Micromonospora rhizosphaerae: one gene and its partner. The protein of the gene in region 2 interacts with the protein of the main gene of each other region in a pairwise test. Links are inferred from orthologs where the notes say so. Each region holds a gene or a part of one and is shown on either strand. Other genes may lie near its edges.

Region 1 (2,929 bases), 2.9 Mb from region 2 along the record:
CCGGGGCGGCGGCGGCCACGGCGACCGGGGCGGCGGCGGTGACCTCGAAGGTCTCCTCGAACTGCTTCACGAACTCGGAGAGCTCGATCAGCGTCATCTCCTTGAACGCGTCGAGCAGCTCTTCGGTGCTGAGCTTCGCCATGTCTGGCGTCCTTTCCTGAATGTCTTAACTAAGAACGTGGGTGCGCCGGGAGGCCTCAGGCCGCCTCGGCGCCTTCCTTCTCGCGCTTGTCCGCCAGGGCGGCCGCCGCACGGGCGGCCTTGGAGAGCGGAGCCTGGAACAGGGCCGCGGCCTTGCTCAGGTTGCCCTTCATCGCGCCGGCCAGCTTGGCCAGCAGCACCTCACGGGACTCCAGGTCGGCGAGCTTCGTGACCTCGGCCGCGGAAATGGCCTTGCCCTCGAAGACACCGCCCTTGATGACGAGCTTCGGGTTGGCCTTCGCGAAGTCGCGAAGCCCCTTCGCCGCCTCGACGACGTCGCCCGAAACGAAAGTCAGCGCGGTAGGACCGGTGAACAGCTCGTCGAGGCCGGAGATGCCCGCGTCGACCGCGGCACGCTTGGCCAGCGTGTTCTTGGCGACGGCGTAGGTGGTCTCCTTGCCGAGCGAGCGCCGCAGCTGGGTGAGCTGGGAAACCGTCAGACCGCGGTACTCGGTCAGCACCGTAGCGCCCGCGTTACGGAAGCTCTCGGTCAGCTCAGCGACGGCCGTGGCCTTGTCGGCCCGGATCGGCTTGTCCGCCATGTCCCTCCTCTCTCGTTGCTCGGAGCTGGTCGCCGTCGGCGAGCGGGATGCTCCTCGACGGCGCCGGAGGCAACACGACAACGAGAAAAGCCCCGGCGCAGGGCGCACGGGGCGAGGGCCGGCGATATGAGCAATGGTCGGCGGACCACGTTCACAGCCGATTTTCGCTTGCCGCCCTGCGCGGGTCGCCCGTCATCGCGGGACCTTCGACCGTGCCGGGGCACGGTGACCAGCGGTCTCTGGGTGGAACTACGCCAGAAGGTTACGCGAGGGGTCCCGGTTCCGCCAAATCGCCCCCTCGTGCCGCCAGTCACCCTCACCCGATTTCATGATCGACTCCGGTTGCGGCACGTCGTGCCGTCGACGGGCCGGGTAGGGCCGGTGTGCCGCATGCCGCGAGCCCGCGACAGCGGACAGACGAACGGGGCCCCACCACTGTCGTGGCGGGGCCCCGTTGCGGGAGCCATGCTAGGCCTCGGCCGGGGCCTCCTGCAGGTTCTTCACCAGCTTCGGGTCGACCGGGACGCCCGGGCCCATGGTGGTGGTGAGGGTGACCTTCTTGAGGTACGTGCCCTTCGCCGCGGACGGCTTGGCGCGGAGCACCTCGTCCAGCACCGCAGCGTAGTTGTCGACCAGCTGAGCCTCGGTGAACGAGGCCTTGCCGATGATCAGGTGCAGGTTGGAGTGCTTGTCCACCCGGAAGGTGATCTTACCGCCCTTGATGTCCGAGACGGCCTTGGTGACGTCCATGGTCACCGTGCCGGTCTTCGGGTTCGGCATCAGGCCGCGCGGGCCCAGGATCCGCGCGATCCGGCCGATCTTGGCCATCTGGTCCGGGGTGGCGATCGCCGCGTCGAAGTCCAGCCAACCGCCCTGGATACGGGCGACCAGCTCGTCGGTGCCCACCTCGTCCGCGCCCGCTGCCGTGGCCTCCTCCGCCTTCGCGCCGGCGGCGAAGACGATCACGCGGGCGGTCTTACCGGTGCCGTGCGGCAGGTTGACCGTGCCGCGGACCATCTGGTCCGCCTTGCGGGGGTCGACGCCGAGGCGCATCGCGACCTCGACCGTGGCGTCGAACTTGACGTTGGTGGTCTCCTTGGCCAGCTTGACGGCCTCGGCGGGGGCGTACAGCTTCGACCGGTCGATGACCTCGGCGGCCTTGCGGTAGTTCTTGCTGCGCTGCATGTCTGGTTACTCCTGTGGTCTATGGCGGGCCGCGGTCACCGCGCGCCCTCCCACGAACTGATCCGGCGGGTGGTGGCTGACGTCAGTCGGCGACGTTCAGGCCCATCGACCGGGCGGTGCCGGCGATGATCTTCTCAGCCTGGTCGAGGTCGTTGGCGTTGAGGTCGGCCATCTTCTTCTCGGCGATCTCGCGCAGCTGGGCGCGAGTCACGGTGCCGACCTTCTCCTTGTGCGGGACGCCCGAGCCCTTCTGCACACCGGCGGCCTTGATCAGCAGCCGGGCGGCGGGCGGGGTCTTCAGCACGAAGGTGAAGGTCCGGTCCTCGTACACGCTGATCTCGGCGGGGACGATGTCGCCCCGCTGGGACTCGGTCTGCGCGTTGTAGGACTTGCAGAACTCCATGATGTTCACGCCGTGCTGGCCGAGCGCGGGGCCGACCGGCGGCGCCGGGGTGGCCTGGCCCGCCGGCAGCTGAAGCGTGAACGTCTTGACGAGCTTCTTCTTCGGAGGCATGTCTCTTCCTGGGGCTTGAAACTGGGAAAGTGCCGGCCGCGGGCGCGCACGGTCAGCGCGATGCGACGACGGCGACGTTCTAGGGTAGCGCAGCCGTCCGCCGCCCCCTCCGCCGAGGTCCGGCGGGACGGCGAAACGACACGCCGGCGGCGGGCTGGGAGCCCACCGCCGGCGTGACCGTACGTCAGATCTTGGCGACCTGGTTGAAGTTGAGCTCGACCGGCGTCTCCCGGCCGAAGATCGACACCAGGACCTTGAGCTTCTGCTGGTCGGCGTTGATCTCGCTGATCGTGGCCGGCAGCGAGGCGAAGGCGCCGTCGGTGACGGTGACCGAGTCGCCGACCTCGAAGTCGAGGACCTTGACCTCGGGCTTGGCCTTCTTCTCCACCGCCTCGACCGCCGGGGCCAGCCACTTCAGCACCTCGTCGAGGGAGAGCGGGGCCGGGCGGTCAGCCCGGTCGGTCGCCCCCACGAAGCCGGTGACCCC
Region 2 (3,051 bases):
GCTGGTGCAGGTGCGCGGCGATGCCGGCGCCGGCCACGCCGCCCTGGTTCATCCCGAGGTTGAAGCCGTGCGCGTTGGAGACCTGCCGGACCACCCGCATCGCGTCCTGGGTGAACGACGCCAGCTCGGCCGTCTCCGGCACGTCCAGCTGAGTGTAGTCCGCGACGTGCCGGTACGGGCAGACCAGCAGGTGCCCCGGGTTGTACGGGTAGAGGTTGAGCACCGCGAAGACGTGCTGGCCCCGGGCGACGACCAGGCTCTCGTCCGGCGGCAGCCCCGGGGCCAGGCAGAACGGGCAGCCGGTCGGCCTCTCGTAGCCATCCTCGGGCCGGTCCTCGCCCGAGATGTACGTCATCCGGTGTGGCGTCCAGAGCCGTTCCAGCCCGTCCGCCAGACCGTCGTCGATGCCGTGCTCAGAGTGCCGCGCCGCCCCAGTCACACCGCCGATCCTATGGTCCGGGGTGGGTTGCGGCGAATGGCGGTGCCCCGGGCCAGGGACACCGCCATTCGCGGCGAACCGGGTCGATCAGCTGTCGGCGGCGGACGGGCCCGAGTTCGTGCGGGAGTTCACCACGTCCAGCACGTGGGCGACCGCGTCGGGAATCGGCACCCCGTTGCGCTGCGAGCCGTCCCGGTAGCGGAACGAGACCGTCTCGGCGGCCACGTCGTCGTCACCGGCGATCACCATGAACGGGATCTTCTGCTGCTGCGCGGTCCGGATCTTCTTCTGCATCCGGTCGTCACCGGTGTCCACCTCGGCCCGGATACCTTCGGCGCGCAGGGCGGCGACGAACTCGGCCAGGTACGCCGCGTGCTCGTCGCGGATCGGGATGCCAACCACCTGCACCGGGGCCAGCCAGGCCGGGAACGCGCCCGCGTAGTGCTCGGTGAGCACGCCGATGAAGCGCTCGATCGACCCGAACTTGGCGCAGTGGATCATGACCGGCTGCTGCCGGGTGCCGTCCGCCGCCTGGTACTCCAGCCCGAAGCCCTTCGGCTGGTTGAAGTCGTACTGGATGGTCGACATCTGCCAGGTCCGGCCGATGGCGTCCTTGGCCTGCACGGAGATCTTCGGGCCGTAGAAGGCCGCGCCGCCCGGGTCGGGCACCAGGTCGAGCCCGGTCTCCCGGGCGCACTGCTCGAGCACCGCGGTCGCCGTGGCCCAGTCCTCGTCCGTGCCGACGAACTTGTCCGGCCGGGAGTCGTCCCGGGTCGACAACTCCAGGTAGAAGTCGTCGATGCCGAAGTCCTTGAGCAGGCCGAGCACGAAGCCCAGCAGGTGCTTGATCTCGGCCGGCGCCTGCTCCTGGGTGCAGTAGGAGTGCGAGTCGTCCTGGGTGAAGCCACGCACCCGGGTCAGCCCGTGGATGACGCCCGACTTCTCGTACCGGTAGACCGAACCGAACTCGAACAGCCGCATCGGCAGCTCACGGTAGGACCGCCCGCGCGACCGGTAGATCAGGTTGTGCATCGGGCAGTTCATCGCCTTGAGGTAGTAGTCGCTGCCCTCCATCTCCATCGGCGGGAACATCGTGTCCTTGTAGTAGGGCAGGTGCCCCGAGGTGTGGAAGAGCCCTTCCTTGGAGATGTGCGGCGTCCCAACGTACTCGAAGCCCTCTTCGATGTGGCGGACCCGGACGTAGTCCTCCATCACCCGCTTGAGCACCCCACCCTTGGGGTGAAAGACCGCCAGGCCCGAGCCGATCTCGTCGGGGAAGCTGAACAGGTCGAGGTCCGCGCCGAGCTTGCGGTGGTCGCGCCGGGCGGCCTCCTCCAGCAGCTTCAGGTACGCCTTGAGCTCGTCCCGGGTCGGCCAGGCCGTGCCGTACACCCGCTGGAGCTGCGGGTTCTTCTCCGAGCCCCGCCAGTACGCGGCGGCCGAGCGCATCAGCTTGAACGCGCCGATCAGCCGGGTGTTCGGCAGGTGCGGGCCACGGCACAGGTCCGACCAGCAGACCTTGTCCTCGTTCGCGGCGAGGTTGTCGTAGATGGTCAGCTCGCCGCCGCCCACCTCCATCACCTCGGAGGAGTCCAGCCCCTCCCCCTTGACCTCGATCAGCTCCAGCTTGAACGGCTCGTTGGCCAGTTCGCCCCGCGCCTCGTCCAGGTTCTTGAAGCGGCGCCGCCGGAACCGCTGGCCGGACTTGACGATCTCCTGCATCCGCTTCTCAAGCTTGCCGAGGTCGTCCGGCTGGAACGGCTTGTCGACGGCGAAGTCGTAGTAGAAGCCGTTCTCGATGGGCGGGCCGATGCCGAGCTTCGCCTCCGGGAAGACGTCCTGCACCGCCTGGGCGAGCACGTGCGCGGTGGAGTGGCGCAGCACGTTGAGCCCGTCCGGCGAGTCGATGCTCACCGGCTCGACGGTGGTCTCCTCGGCCGGCTTCCAGTCCAGGTCGCGCAGCACGCCCTGCGGGTCGCGGACCACGACGATCGCCTTCGGGCCCGTGGCGGGCAGCCCGGCTGCGGCCACCGCGTCGGCCGCCGTCGTCCCGGCGGCGACGACGACGGGGTCGGCCACGACGGGGGTACGGGGTGCGGACACGATGGCTCCTGTCGTCGATGGGGATCGAATGTGCCGGGTACCGGCTCCTGCGATGCTATCGGTCGCCCTTTCCGCACCGTCGGCGACGCCGCCGGCGTCCCAGTTCGCGGCATCCGGCCCGAGTTGGACGACCGTTGAACCTTTCCGCCCGCCCGGCCGAACTACCGGGTGCGGCCGGAACGAGTGCCGGCCGCCTGGAGACGGATGGGGACGATCATGACGATGACCCGTCGCGGCCGGGTCCGGACGGCGACTCTGCTGGCCGCCGTCGTCGCCAGTGTGCTGGGCTGGCCCGCCGCCGCCCGGGCGACCGAGGTGACGGTGACGACCGCCCCGGGGCAGGTCCACCAGGGCGACGCGGTGGAGGTGACCTTCGTGCTGCCCGAGGAGCGGCCCGGCGCCCGGACCGACCGGATCGAGATCACCCTGCCCGCCGACGCCCCGGTCGGGGAGGTCTACCCCATGTCGGTGCCCGGCTGGGCGCCCCGGATCACCACCCGCACGCTCGA

What was found. Proteins that work in one complex are often made in the same cells at the same time.
Region 1: the proteins of thrS (region 2) and rplA interact in binary tests that used the Escherichia coli proteins (3 or more experiments, as listed by UniProt). The link is inferred for Micromonospora rhizosphaerae from one-to-one orthologs.

The regions. Positions count from the first base shown.
Region 1 is NZ_FMHV01000002.1:121,739-124,667, forward strand. The notes cover bases 71-2,929. They hold rplA (50S ribosomal protein L1), read right to left. Parts: upstream 1,929-2,929; coding sequence 1,212-1,928; downstream 71-1,211. Other genes in these bases: rplL (50S ribosomal protein L7/L12), read right to left, coding at 71-142; rplJ (50S ribosomal protein L10), read right to left, coding at 198-743; rplK (50S ribosomal protein L11), read right to left, coding at 2,011-2,442; nusG (transcription termination/antitermination protein NusG), read right to left, coding at 2,627-2,929. Also shown: more of rplL, read right to left, coding at 1-70. UniProt on the Escherichia coli protein: One of the primary rRNA binding proteins, it binds very close to the 3'-end of the 23S rRNA. Forms part of the L1 stalk. It is often not seen in high-resolution crystal structures, but can be seen in cryo_EM and 3D reconstruction models.
Region 2 is NZ_FMHV01000002.1:3,057,897-3,060,947, reverse strand. The notes cover bases 35-3,015. They hold thrS (threonine--tRNA ligase), read right to left. Parts: upstream 2,543-3,015; coding sequence 527-2,542; downstream 35-526. Other genes in these bases: GA0070624_RS14705 (YcnI family protein), read left to right, coding at 2,759-3,015; GA0070624_RS14715 (HIT family protein), read right to left, coding at 35-439. Also shown: more of GA0070624_RS14715, read right to left, coding at 1-34; more of GA0070624_RS14705, read left to right, coding at 3,016-3,051. UniProt on the Escherichia coli protein: Catalyzes the attachment of threonine to tRNA(Thr) in a two-step reaction: L-threonine is first activated by ATP to form Thr-AMP and then transferred to the acceptor end of tRNA(Thr). The rate-limiting step is amino acid activation in the presence of tRNA.